Regions from separate parts of the Comamonas sp. wu1-DMT genome, predicted to be linked through region 2. Evidence: predicted binding sites of a transcription regulator. Region 2 holds the regulator's gene; each other region holds the start of a gene.
What was found. The regulator FNR, encoded in region 2, switches genes on or off when oxygen is low (the NO sensors DNR and NnrR bind a similar motif). The targets are predictions, from matches to a motif close to TTGATNNNNATCAA.
Positions count from the first base shown of each region.

Region 1 (4,677 bases), 370 kb from region 2:
AGCACGCCATAGGTGGCGAACAGTGCGGCAAAGATCAGGCAGTCGCTCATCAGGTAGAGCCAGAAGCCCAGCGAGGTGCCGTTTTCCGGATGAGGCTCGTGCGCGAGGTGGTACTCGCGAGTAGCCAGGGCGGCTGCGCCGCCGGCGTTGATATGTGTATTAGACATGGGCTGCTGCAAGCTGCTTGGTACGTGCTTCTTCCGATGTGGCCACTTCGGCCGCAGGGATGTAGTAGTCACGCTTGTAGTTGAAGGTATGAATGATCGAAGCCAGGATGGTCGCGGCGAACGAAGCGATCACCAGAGGCCACATATGCCAGATCAGAGCAAAGCCCAGAACCGTGGACAGGCCGGCAATCACCACGCCGGCGCCGGTATTGGCGGGCATGTGGATGGGCTCGAAGCCGTTCAGCGGACGCTGATAGCCATGCTTCTTCATGTCGGTCCAGGCGTCGATGTCGTGCACCACGGGGGTGAAGGCGAAGTTGTACTGGGGAGGGGGCGAGGAAGTGGCCCATTCCAGGGTACGGCCTTCCCATGGGTCGCCGGTCACGTCACGCAGTTCGTCGCGCTTCCAGATGGACACGGCCAGCTGGATGAAGAAGCAGCCGATACCGGCAGCGATCAGGGCAGCACCGCAGGCAGCGATGATGAACCAGATCTGCAGCGAGGGATCGTCAAAGTGGTTGGCACGGCGAGTCACGCCCATCAGACCCAGGATGTACAGGGGAGTGAAGGCAACCCAGAAGCCGACCAGCCAGAACCAGAACGAAGCCTTGCCCCAGAACTCGTTGAGTCGGAAGCCGAAAGCCTTGGGGAACCAGTAGTTGATGCCGGCAAACACGGCAAACACCACGCCGCCGATGATCACGTTGTGGAAGTGGGCGATCAGGAACAGCGAGTTGTGCAGCACGAAGTCTGCGGGAGGCACGGCCAGCAGCACGCCGGTCATGCCGCCGATGGCGAAGGTGACCATGAAGCCCACCGTCCACAGCATGGGTACCGAGAAGCGGATGCGACCGCGGTACATGGTGAACAGCCAGTTGAAGATCTTCGCGCCCGTGGGGATGGAGATGATCATCGTGGTGATACCGAAGAAGGTATTCACGCTGGCACCCGAGCCCATGGTGAAGAAGTGGTGCAGCCACACCAGGTAGGACAGGATGGTGATACACACGGTGGCGTAGACCATCGAGGTGTAGCCGAACAGGCGCTTGCGGCTGAACGTTGCCACGATTTCGGAGAACACGCCGAAGCAGGGCAGGATCAGGATGTAGACCTCGGGGTGGCCCCAGATCCAGATCAGGTTCACGTACAGCATGGGGTTGCCGCCCAGCTCGTTCGTGAAGAAGTTGGTGCCGACGTAGCGGTCCAGCGACATCAGCACCAGGGCTGCGGTCAGCACGGGGAAGGAGGCCACGATCAGGGCGTTGGTGCACAGGGCAGTCCAGGTGAAGACGGGCATCTTCATCAGGTTCATGCCGGGAGCGCGCATCTTGATGATGGTCACGATCAGGTTGATACCTGACAAGGTCGTGCCCACACCGGCGACCTGCAGGCCCCAGATGTAGTAGTCAAGACCCGTGCTGCCGCTCTGGTGCCCCAGATTGGACAGGGCCAGCCAGCCGGAGGTGGAGAACTCGCCCAGGAACAGGGAGATCATGACCAGCACGGCGCCGCCGGTGGTCATCCAGAAGCTGAAGTTGTTCAGGAACGGGAAGGACACGTCACGTGCGCCGATCTGCAGAGGAACCAGGTAGTTCATCAGGCCGGTCACGAAGGGCATCGCCACGAAGAAGATCATGATCACGCCGTGGGCCGTGAAGATCTGGTCGTAGTGGTGAGGAGGCAGGTAGCCCATGTTGTCGCCAAAGGCCATGGACTGCTGCAGACGCATCATCACGGCATCGGCAAAGCCGCGCAGGAACATGACCAGACCGAGGATCATGTACATGATGCCGATCTTCTTGTGGTCGATGGAGGTGATCCAGTCGTTCCACAGCGGAGCCCAGAGGCGGAACTTGGTGATGCCGCCGACCACGACGAGGCCGCCAAGCACCACGGCAATAAAGGTCAAGAGCACGATGGGCTCATGCGTCATGGGAATCTGGTCCCATGTGATACGGCCCAACAGCCAGTGGGAGGCCGGGGTTGTTGTTTCAGACATGTTGAGTCTCTTCTGTCGTATTGGAGCGGCTGAGCGGTGAGCGCATCCGCACCGTGAACTACTTATTGCTGTGCGACAGCTCCGGAGGCGGCGACTTCGTCGAGCAGAGCGACAACGCGGTCAGCGTCTTTGGAAGTGCAGACATCCAGGGGCAGGGTCACGCTGGAGGTCTTGCTGTGGTGTGCAGGTGGCCTGCCGCCGGCGGCGTCGATGGCCATCATCTCGTTCATGCACATCTTGCCGTCTTCCACGCAGCGGTTGAGGACCTTGTGGTACAGGCCTTCGTCCACGCTGGCGAAGCGTTCAACGGGGTTGCGCTCGCTGGGCTTGGCCAGATCGATATAGGCATCGCGTGTCAGAACCTTGCCTTCGGTCTTGGCCTTGGCAATCCACTGATCGAACTGCTCGTTTTCCAGACCGTGGAACTTGAAGGTCATGCCCGCAAAACCAGCGCCGCTGTAATGAGAGGACTTGCCGCCATAGACACCGGGCTTGTTGATCACTGCGTTCAGCTCGGTCTGCATGCCGGGCATGGTGTAGATCATGCCGGCCAGATCAGGAACGTAGAACGCGTTCATGGTGTGGGTGGAGGTCAACTTGAAGTGAATGGGGCGATCCACCGGGGCAGCCACTTCGTTGACGGTGGCAATGCCTTGCTCGGGGTAGAAGAACAGCCATTTCCAGTCCAGCGACACGACCTGGATCTCCAGAGGCTTGACGTTGGGGTCCAGAGCCTTGGTGGCGGAGATGCGGTCCAAGGGACGATAGGGGTCGAGCTTGTGGGTGCTGATCCAGGTAATGGCGCCCAAAGCGATGATGATGAGCAGGGGAACCGTCCAGATCACCAGCTCCAGCGCGGTGGAGTGGTGCCATTCGGGGTCGTACTTGGCTTCGGTGTTGGACTGGCGGTATTTCCAGGCAAACAGCAGCGTCAAAAAGATGACGGGGACGATGATGAGCAACATCAGCAAAGTGGCCGTAATGACCAGATCGCCTTGCTGCTTGGCGACATCGCCAGCTGGGTTGAGGACGACGGCCTTGCTGCAACCGGCGAGGGTTGCGGTCAAAGCGGCCGCTGAGAGCCACGCGGGCCCACGGATTTCCTTGATTTTTAACATGCTTTGGGCGTGACAAAGTCGCGCTTAGGTGTAAACGCGGATTACTGGATCTCGGCAAATGTAATACCAAACAGGGGCTTGTCCATTGGACATTTTGTCCAAGGTCAACAGCTCGGGATTGGAAATGCGCTATGCGACAAGGGTTTAGCGGCTTTGGCGTGTGGACAAACTTTGAGCTGACAGGGCTTGAAATTGTCAAATCAGCCCTCAAAAACGGGGCCTGCACAGGGCTGGTCTGACAGTGCTCAGGGCAAAAACTCTATTGCAGCTGCACATGCTTGGGCGTAGAACGGAAAGCGTCCCCGGGACTGAAAAGTAAGACAAGGAGTTGTACCTTTATGACAAGCATGAACCCGTCCGTTGGTCTTACTCAGCAAGACTATGAGAACTCGGAAACCCTGGCCTACGCGGATACCGACGAGGATGTGACCCCCGGCGAGATTGCCGTGGGGGTGATCATCGGGCGCTCATCCGAGTACTTCGACTTCTTCGTGTTCGGCATTGCCTGCGTGTTGGTGTTTCCGTCACTGCTGTTTCCCGATCTGTCCAAGCTCGATGGCACGCTGGCGGCATTTACCATTTTCTCGCTGGCCTTTGTGGCCCGTCCTGTCGGCACGGCGCTATCCATGGCCGTGCAGCGCCGCTGGGGGCGAGCCACCAAGCTCACTCTGGCCTTGTTGCTGCTGGGCGTCTGCACCGTGGGCATGACCTTCCTGCCCAGCTATGAAGTCGCTGGCATGAAAGCGGTCTGGGCGCTGGTGATCCTGCGCGTCGGGCAGGGCCTGGCTCTTGGCGGTACCTGGGACGGTCTGCCTTCGCTGCTGGCCATGTCGGCACCCAAGGACAAGCGCGGCTGGTATTCGATGATCGGGCAGTTGGGGGCTCCGCTGGGCTTCATCATTGCCGCAGCGCTGTTCGCTTATCTGTATTCGAGCCTGAGTGCCGACGATTTTCTCAGCTGGGGCTGGCGCTTCCCGTTCTGCGTTGCCTTTGCGATTAACGTGGTGGCCTTGTTTGCTCGTCTGCGCCTGGTTGTGGGCCAGTCCTATACACAGGCGCTGCAGGAGCGCGAACTGGAGCCTGTCAGCGTCACACGTTTGATGGCCAGCGAAGGCCGCAATGTGATGATCGGCGCATTCGCGGCGCTGGCCAGCTTTGCACTGTTCCATCTGGTCACCGTGTTCCCGCTGTCCTGGATCTCGATGTACTCGAATCAGTCGGTGACCGATGTATTGGTGGTGCAGATCATCGGCGCACTTCTGGCGGGGATGGCCATCATGCTCTCTGGCTGGCTGGCCGACCGTGTGGGCCGCCGTAATACGCTGGGCACCATGGCTTGTCTGATCGGCATCTTCAGTTTCCTGGCGCCCTGGCTGCTGGGCAGCGGTACGGT
Region 1 covers NZ_JBANEM010000001.1:176,205-180,881, reverse strand. Annotated here, with positions in the region: gene cyoC (cytochrome o ubiquinol oxidase subunit III) at 1-167, opposite strand, end outside; gene cyoB (cytochrome o ubiquinol oxidase subunit I) at 160-2,166, opposite strand; gene cyoA (ubiquinol oxidase subunit II) at 2,229-3,284, opposite strand; gene V8Z78_RS00780 (MFS transporter) at 3,623-4,677, shown strand, end outside.
Region 1: cyoA (ubiquinol oxidase subunit II) is a predicted target of FNR. The motif match lies at 3,379-3,392, and genes of this name have one in related genera.

Region 2 (4,677 bases):
CTTGAAGCGCTCGGGCAGATGCGCATAGGCATACAGTGCAATGCGATCGGGGCGCAGCTCATTGACCTGTGCCAGCGTGCGCGCAAAAGACTCGGGCGTCTGCCTGGGCAGCCCGTAGATCAGGTCCACATTGATGGAGACAAAGCCCAGGCGGCGCGCCTCGGCCACCAGCGCAAATACTTGCTCGGCGGGCTGCTCGCGGTGCACCGCTTTCTGCACCGCGGGATCAAAGTCCTGCACGCCAAAGCTCAGGCGATTGAACCCCATGTTCTTGAGAGCTCTCAGCCGCTCGTTGCTGACGGTGCGCGGATCGACCTCGATGGAGTACTCGCCCGCGGGATCCAGCTTGAAATGTTCACGCATCAAGACCATCAGCTGCTGCAACTCGGCATCGCTGAAGAAGGTCGGTGTGCCTCCGCCCAGATGTAGCTGGCTTACGAGCTGACCTTTGCCGCAATGCTCGGTATGCATGGCCAGCTCACGGCTCAAGTAGTCCAGATACTCGGCAGCCTTCTCATGATGCTTGGTCACGATCTTGTTGCAGGCGCAGTAATAGCAAAGCGACTCACAGAACGGCACATGCACATAAACGGACAGGGGCAAAGCGCGCGAGCCAGAATGCGTCTTGCGCTGCTTGAGTGCCAGTATGTAGTCGTCTGCACCAAAAGCCTCAACAAAACGGTCGGCTGTTGGGAACGATGTGTAGCGTGGGCCGGGGATATCAAAGCGGCTCAGCAACTCAGGCGTGACTGCGGTCATAACTGGGAGTTAGGGTGCGCCCACACTCTGTATAGAGCAGATTTCAATGGAAATCAGATCCTGAAAATCATGCCCAAAATAGGCAAAAGCGCATGTTTTTGAACGAATACAGGCAATGTGCCCCAAGGCAATCACCCTGTCCTTGATGAAAATCAAGAGACCTCAAGGCAAGTGCTGCGACAATTTGATCCATCTCATCTTCAACCACGAGGTCAATGACCAGCGCGACTCTCCACTCCGTGTCTGTCTGCGCCGTTGCAAAAAGCCCATGAATCTTCAGACCATCAAAGCATCCTGCTCCAACTGCAATCTGCGTGAACTGTGCATGCCCATGGGCCTGGACGATGAACAAATGGAGCGCATTGACGAGATTGTGGCCACGCGCCGCAAGGTCAAGCGCGGCGGTCTGCTGTTTCGCAATGGCGAAGAGTTCACCTCGCTGTATGCCATTCGAACCGGCTTCTTCAAGACCAGCGTGGCCACCGAAGACGGACGCGACCAGGTCACAGGCTTTCAGATGGCTGGCGAAATCATTGGTCTGGACGGCATCGTCAACGACCACCACACTTGTGATGCCGTGGCCCTGGAAGACGCCGAGGTCTGCGTCATGCCGTTTGACAAACTGGAGCAGCTCTCGCGCGAGGTCACGGCCCTGCAGAACCATGTGCACAAGGTCATGAGCCGCGAAATCGTGCGCGAGCATGGCGTGATGCTGCTGCTGGGCAGCATGCGTGCCGAAGAGCGCCTGGCGGCCTTTGTGTTGAACCTGGTTCAGCGCCTGTCGGCACGCGGCTTTTCCAAGTCGGAACTGGTGCTGCGCATGACGCGCGAAGAAATCGGCAGTTACCTGGGCCTCAAGCTCGAGACCGTGAGCCGCACTTTCTCCAAATTTGCAGAGGAAGGCATTGTGGAAGTCAAGCAGCGCCACCTGCGCATCCTGGATACCGAGGCGCTCAAACGCATCGTCAACAGCCAGCAATGCCAGAACTGAACCGAGTCGACAGACACTCTCAAGACAAAGCCCGCGGACAGCGGGCTTTTTTGTCTGTGCGAATTAATCGGGCAGAGGCTCGGAAACGATGCCGCCATTGAGATCGCTGACGGAGCGACCCAGCATCACCGTCATCGCACCTCCGATCAGGGTCACGACCCAGAAGGCAAAAAAAGCGACCGTATAGATGGCTTGGCGCGACCAGTCCAGGGGGGAGCCCAGCCAGTGCACATCCAGCGGGTCCACAAAGGCGAAAACCACCATCTCCATGATTGCCGCCGCCAGAAAGGCCGGCCAGACAATCCACATCCAGCGTCGAGCATCCATCCTGATTCTCCTTGGGCTGTGGGCTTGGTCATATTTTGCACAACAGTGGTGACCGTTCATGCAGGACTGCGGGCATGCACCGTGGCGGGAAACCCTGAACCACTCTCTTTTCAGTAGCATCCTGCGCCATCTGGATATCAAAAAACTATTTGCTTCTACATCAACGTTAGACAGAACATGCGCAACACGCTCTGATTTTGATATCGGCAACAAAAAAGGCCGCAAAAGCGACCTTGGCGGAGCAAGCGCCGGAGCGCTCAGCGATCCAGCGGATGGTCCTTGGCTGGCGTGGCCGCATGATTGCGGCCGGTGACTGCTGGGGCCAGGCTTTTTTCACTTTCGCTCAGGCGCTGGTTGATTTCCATGCCATGGCGGTAGTAGTCAGGGTCAATCACGGGATCAGGCCTGCTCAGTGCGATGTATGCGGTGACAAAGCCGGCAATCACCACGATCACCGGGCCGGCGATGATGAGCCAGACATGGGCAAACTTCCACCAGGGCTTGCCGTCCTCGGGGTGGATGATCTTGGCCGTTTGCGAGACCTTGGCTTGTGCTGCCGACATGATGAAACCTCTTTCCAAATTCTGACCACCCAGACACACACGGCAGGGTGGCATAAATTGTTGCCGATTGGCGGTGCCCTTGTCCGGCCTCCGTGATGGCTCACGAAGACCGTCAAGACCTGGCATTAACGCGGCACCAGGAACACCGTCTTCTCGGAAATACGCCCTGCTCCGGCAGTCACTGCATCCACATTGAAGTGTACGGGGTGCGAGCCGGGAGTTGCTGAGCCGTACGGAATCTGCAGCCGCACCGCAATGCCGCGCGTCTCTGCAGGGCCAACGCTCACTTCCTGCTCGGATGCGACTTCCAGATTCTCCAGGCCCACGGCGCTGATACGGTAGCGCTGCTCGGACTCGGTGGCGTTCATGATCTGCAGACGGTAGACGTTCTCCAGCTTGCCGCCCGCCACGATGCGCGAAAGCGCAGCACGGTCGCGAATCACATCGACCTTGAGCGGCTCGCGCAGCACCAGACTGGCGATCATGGCGGCGCTGAGGGCCACCAGCACGGCCGAGTAAATCAGCACACGCGGGCGGAAAATGCGGCGAATCACCTGCACCTGCTTCCAGGCCTTGGCGACGGCATTCTGAGTGGTCAATCGGATCAGGCCACGCGGATACTCCATCTTGTCCATCACGGAGTTGCAGGCATCGATGCACAGACCGCAGCCGATGCATTCGTACTGCAACCCTTTGCGGATATCGATGCCCACGGGGCAGACCTGAACGCAAAGCTTGCAATCTATGCAGTCCCCCAGGCCCTGTGCCTTGTAGTCGACGTCTTTCTTGCGCGGGCCGCGAGCTTCACCACGTTCGGCGTCGTAGCTGACGATCATGGTGTCCTTGTCGAACATGGCACTCTGAAAGCGTGCATAGGGACACATGTACTTGCAGACCTGCTCGCGCATATAGCCGGCGTTGCCGTAGGTGGCGAAGCCGTAGAACGCCACCCAGAAAATCTGCCAGCTGCCCTGGAAGGCCATCAACTCCACACCCAACTCACGGATGGGCACGAAGTAGCCGACAAAGGTGAAACCTGTCCAAAGAGACAGAGCGATCCAGAGAAACTGCTTGAGCGACTTTTTCCAGATCTTCTCCAAAGTCCAGCCGCTCTTGTCGATACGCATGCGGGCACTGCGATCGCCTTCGACCTTGCTTTCGATCCACATGAAGATCTCGGTGTAGACCGTCTGCGGACAGGAGAAGCCACACCACAGACGCCCGGCTACGGCGGTAAACAGGAACAGCCCCAGTGCGCTGATGATCAGCAGCCCCGTCAGATAGATGAAGTCCTGCGGGTACAGCACCAGTCCGAACAGATAGAAGCGCCGAGCCCCCAGATCGAACAGCACCATCTGGCGCTCGCCCCACTGCAGCCAGGGCAGGCCGTAGAAGACGATCTGGGTCAGAAACACCATGGCCCAGCGCCACCGTGAGAACACGCCGCTAATAGAGCGTGAGTACACTTTTTGCTCGGAAGCGAACATAGGCACCAACTCAGGCCCGCCCTCATGAGGCTCAGGCGTGATCGGTATGACTTTTCGGGGCTTCCCCTGATCGCACGGCATCGCAGTTCCTTAATATTTTTGTAATTACTGAAAATTGAAACGCGAAAAAGGCGGTGCCAGGGCACCGCCTTTTAAAAACGCATTACTTCTGGTTTTGCGTATTCGAAAGACTCCAGACATAGGAAGCCAGCACGGCAATTTGCGCCTCCGTCAACTTCTCTTTCTGGGCAGGCATCTCATTGTGCTTGCCGTTGTTGACGATGTTGACGATTGCCGCCTCACCCCAGCCATGCAGCCAGATGTCATCGGTCAGGTTAGGAGCTCCCAGCGCGGGGTTGCCCTTGCCGTCCATGCCGTGACAAGCCGCACAGGCCACGAATTTGGACTTGCCCTGCGAAGCCTTGACGGCATCGTGAGGGCTGCCCGACAGGCTCAGCACATAGTGCGCCACATTGCGCACATCCTCCGCCGAGCCCACGGCTGCCGCCATGGGCGGCATCATGCCGATACGGCCGTTGGTGATGGTCTC
Region 2 covers NZ_JBANEM010000001.1:542,877-547,553, forward strand. Annotated here, with positions in the region: gene hemN (oxygen-independent coproporphyrinogen III oxidase) at 1-759, opposite strand, end outside; gene fnr (fumarate/nitrate reduction transcriptional regulator Fnr) at 1,028-1,750, shown strand; gene V8Z78_RS02520 (hypothetical protein) at 1,814-2,077, opposite strand; gene V8Z78_RS02525 (FixH family protein) at 2,335-2,640, opposite strand; gene ccoG (cytochrome c oxidase accessory protein CcoG) at 2,766-4,208, opposite strand; gene ccoP (cytochrome-c oxidase, cbb3-type subunit III) at 4,291-4,677, opposite strand, start outside.

Region 3 (4,677 bases), on a different contig from region 2:
GAGAAATCGATATGACCACTATGTTCAAGCGTTCCGCTCAAGTTCTGGCCATTACCGCCTTGGCCTTTGGCTTGGCTGCCTGCGGCAAGTCCGACGACAACAAGACCGCTGGCCAGAAGCTCGATTCCGCCATTTCCCAGACCGAGAAGGCTGCGGAAAATGCTGGCAGCAAGATTGAAGAAGGTACGGCCAAGGCCGGCGATGCAGCTGCCGATGCATTGGCAAAGGCTGGTGAAGCTACTGGTGCCGCCATGGAAAAGGCTGGCAACAAGATGGAGGAAGGCGCTGCCAAGGCGGGTGCTGCCCTCGATGACGCTGGCATCACCGCTGCCGTCAAGACCGATTTGATCAAGGCCCCGGAAATCAGCGCTCTGCAGATCAATGTGGACACCAAGGGCGGCGCAGTGACCTTGACCGGCACCGTGCCCAGCGAAGCTGTCAAGACCCAGGCCGGCGATATCGCCAAGGCAGCCAAGGGCGTGACCTCGGTCAACAACAATCTGACCGTGAAGGCTGGCTGAGACCTTTCAGCCTGCATCTCGCATGAAGCCAGAGCGCGCAAGCCCTCTGGCTTTTTTGTGGCTGCATGGCACTAAGATCAGGGCATGACCCAAGCCGACCACAAGCTTTCCACCCATCTGATCCACCATCCCTACAAGCCACCCACGGACTTCGAAGGCCCGCAGCCGGCCGTGCACAAGGCCTCGACCGTGTACTTCGAGAACGTGCAGGCCATGCGCGAACGCCGCTGGCTGGACAAGAGCAGCTACACCTACGGCCTGCATGGCACGCCCACGACCTACGCCCTGGAAGAGCGTCTGGCCTCGCTGGAGGGCGGTCTGCAATGTCTGCTGGTGCCCAGCGGCCTGGCCGCGATTGCTATGGTGTCGCTGGCGCTGCTCAGGACGGGTGACGAGGTGCTGGTGCCCGATAACGCATACGGTCCCAACAAGACGCTGACCGAGGGCGAGCTGGCCCATTTCGGCATTCGCCATCAGTACTACGACCCCATGAGTGTCGAGGATCTGGCGGCCAAGATCACGCCGGCCACCAAGCTGGTCTGGCTGGAGGCTCCGGGCTCGGTAACCATGGAGTTCCCGAATCTCGTCGAGCAGGTGCGCCTGTGCCGGGCCAGGGGGGTGACCATGGTGCTGGACAACACCTGGGGCGCGGGCCTGGCTTTTCGCCCCTTCGACCTGCTGGGCGATGGCAGCCTGGGCGTCGATGTCACGGCCCATGCCCTGACCAAATACCCCAGCGGCGGCGGTGATGTGCTGATGGGCAGCATCATCACGCGCAACCAGCCCCTGCATATGCGCATCAAGCTCGCGCACATGCGCCTGGGCCTGGGCGTGAGCGGCAACGACGCCGAAGCCGTGCTGCGCAGCCTGCCCAGCATCGGCCTGCGCTATCACGCGCAGGATCGCTCGGCACGCCAGCTGGCGCAGTGGCTGGCTGCCCAGAGTGCCGTGGCGCAGGTGCTGCACCCCGCCATGCCTGATGCCCCGGGCCATGCTTGCTGGAAGCAGCTGTGCGGACAAGGGCAGGGCCAGGATGGCGTGGCCGCCGGTCTGTTCAGCGTGGTCATCGACGAGCGCTTCGACCAGGCGGCCGTCGATCGCTTCTGCGACAGCCTGCGCCTGTTCAAGCTGGGCTACAGCTGGGGCGGGCCCGTGAGTTTGGTCGTGCCCTATGAGCTGCCCGAGATGCGCAGCCGTGCCACACCCCACATCAAGGCGGGCACTGTGGTGCGCTTTGCCATCGGCCTTGAGGATACTAGCGATCTGCAGGCCGACCTGGCCCAGGCCCTGCTCAGGGCCTTTGGTTGAAGCTATTTAAATAGGAGCTGACAGCGCTTGTCGAGAAGCGATTTCAATGCTTTTATTGACTGAAGTCAATAAAGAATGGGCGCTATAAGCTCTTGTTTTCATAGTGAAAACGCGGAGGCCGGCATGCGGGCTTTCCGCAATGCAGATTCGAGGTTGAGCGGGTAACTTGTTCCTGTCAGCTGCCGCCACCGAGGCGCGGTACGGGCGACAAGGAGGGTCTCGCATGCAAGCTTCCCCTGTTTCCGAGGTCAAGGCCGAGTCCGGCAATCTGCAGATTCTGCAACTGCGCTGGAGCGAGCCCTGGCAATGGCTGCTGCTCGGCCTTAGCGATGTGCGGCGCGCACCAATGATTGCGCTGTTCTATGGCCTGTGTTTCTGGGGCATGGCACGTCTGATGGCCTGGGTGTTTCGCTCCAGCCCTGAATATCTGATGTCCATGGCCAGCGGCTGTCTGCTGGTAGGCCCCTTCCTGGCCATGGGCCTGTACTACGTCAGCAAGCAACTGGAGCAGGGCAAGCCCGTGCTGCTGTCGGAGTCGTTGACCTGCTGGGACAAGCATCTGGCCAGCATGGGCATGCTGGTCATGGTGCTGATGGTGCTGGAGATGCTCTGGGGGCGCGCCGCCATGGTGGTGTTCGCCATTTCGTTCGATACCGGCATGCCCAGTACGGCAACCCTGCTGCAGACCCTGCTGCGGCCCGAGAACTGGGAGTTCCTGCTGGGCTACACCGCGGTTGGCGGGATATTTGCTGCCTTGGTGTTTGCCAGCATGGTGGTTTCACTGCCCGCCATTCTTGATCTGGATACCGATGCCTTGACGGCCTGCATCACCAGCATGCGCGTGGTGGGTGCCAACACGGGTGTGATGCTGCTGTGGGGGCTGATCATCACCGTGTTGATCGCGGTCTCGCTGCTCTTCTACAGTGCAGGTCTGATCGTCATCGGGCCGCTGCTGGGTTGCACCAGCTGGCATGCTTATAAAGCCAGCGTCCGCGCCGAAAGCAAGGAGAACCCTGCTTAAGGTGCAATGAGGGGGGATGTCATGGAGTTCTGGAACTGGTTGAAAAAAAATCTTCTCGCCTCAGTCCGGCGTGCCGGGGCGCAGCGCTGATTCGCAGCTGGCCTGGACTTCGGCAAGCAGTCGTGAAGACGGCAGCGACGTCTTCAACGACAGCTATTTTTGTGGCTCGGGCAGCGGCGAAGGTGTCTGTAGCTCGGACGGCGGCGACTCCGGCGGTGATGGCGGAGGCAGCGGCGACTGAGGCCGCGCGGCCGTCACTTATTTCAGCAATGGCCTGAGCTTGGGCCAGACATTGGCCAGCATCTGTGGCTGAGCCTGGGCATTGGGGTGAATGCGGTCGCTCTGAAACCATCGCTCGGCGTCCGCAGCATCGCCGATGCCCGACAGCAGAAACGGCACCAGCGGCAGCTTTTGCGCGTCGGCAATGCTCCTGAACATCTCGGCAAATTGCTCGGTATAGGCCGCACCATAGTTGGGCGGTACCTGCATGCCCACCAGCAGCACCTGGGCCCCGGCCTCCCTGGCGGCCTTGATCATGACTTCCAGATTCTGCTGAGTGCTCTGCAGCGCCAGGCCGCGCAATGCGTCGTTGCCGCCCAGCTCCAGAATCAGGATGCCCGGCTCATGCTGCCTGAGCAGCGATGCCAGGCGCGCTCTGCCGCCGGCCGTAGTCTCGCCGCTGATGCTGGCATTGACCACCTTGCGCGGATTCTTTTCGTCATTCATGCGCTGCTGCAGCAACTGCACCCAGCCCTTGCCGCGCGTCAGGCCGTATTCGGCGCTCAGAGAATCGCCAAGTACCAGCACCGGGCCGGGTTTCGCGCCGGGAGCGGCCTTGGCCGGCTCCTTGTTCCTGGCGGGCGATGAGGCCACTGCCGCACCGCAAGCCCCTGAAATGGCGAGCGACAGAGCAACAGCGATACAGTGACGGCGCTGCAGTGCAAAGTGCTGGTTGCGACTCTTGACGTTTTTGCTATCCAATTGATTCATGTCCACAACTCTTGCCATTCCTTTGATTGCCGTTGAGCAACTGTCCAAATCGGTGAGCGATTCCACAGGCGTGCTGGATATTTTGCGGGATATCAATCTGAGTTTCACGGCCGGCGAAACCGTTGCCATTGTGGGTGCCTCCGGCTCGGGTAAAAGCACTTTGCTGTCGATTCTGGCCGGCCTCGATACCCCCAGTCGCGGCACGGTCCGCTTGCTGGGCCAGGATCTGTTTGCACTCAGCGAGGACGACAGGGCAGCGGTGCGGGCACAGAAGATGGGCTTTGTCTTCCAGAGCTTTCAGTTGCTGGGCAATCTCACGGCGCTGGAAAACGTCATGCTGCCGCTGGAGCTGGCGGGTCAGCGCGATGCGAGAGCACGAGCTTCGCAGATGCTGGAGCGCGTGGGCCTGGGCCAGCGTCTCAATCACTATCCCAGGCTGATGTCGGGCGGCGAGCAGCAGCGCGTGGCCCTGGCGCGTGCTTTTGTGGTGGAGCCGGCCGTGCTGCTGGCCGACGAGCCCACCGGCAGTCTGGACTTCGCCACGGGCCAGACCATCATGGAGTTGATGTTTGCGCTCAACCGCGAGCGCGGCACGACTCTGATTCTGGTGACGCATGACCGCGAGATTGCGGCGCAATGTGATCGAAGCATCACCATAGAAGCCGGGCGCTCTGTCTGAAAAACCAAAAGGCCTGTGTGATCACAGGCCTTTTTGGGGATCTGGCGCTTATCAAATAAGCGCTTGCAGCTATCAAATCAGTAGATTCTGAGTTCAAGCCTCAGATGCGCGCGACTTCCAGCCCGGCCCTGCGCTCTGCGGCGCGGCAGGCGGCCGCG
Region 3 covers NZ_JBANEM010000007.1:58,616-63,292, forward strand. Annotated here, with positions in the region: gene V8Z78_RS11795 (BON domain-containing protein) at 12-521, shown strand; gene V8Z78_RS11800 (PLP-dependent transferase) at 606-1,829, shown strand; gene V8Z78_RS11805 (DUF2189 domain-containing protein) at 2,053-2,850, shown strand; gene V8Z78_RS11810 (hypothetical protein) at 2,921-3,091, shown strand; gene V8Z78_RS11815 (arylesterase) at 3,109-3,840, opposite strand; gene V8Z78_RS11820 (ABC transporter ATP-binding protein) at 3,839-4,519, shown strand; gene sstT (serine/threonine transporter SstT) at 4,620-4,677, opposite strand, start outside.
Region 3: V8Z78_RS11805 (DUF2189 domain-containing protein) is a predicted target of FNR. The motif match lies at 1,885-1,898, and genes of this name have one in related genera.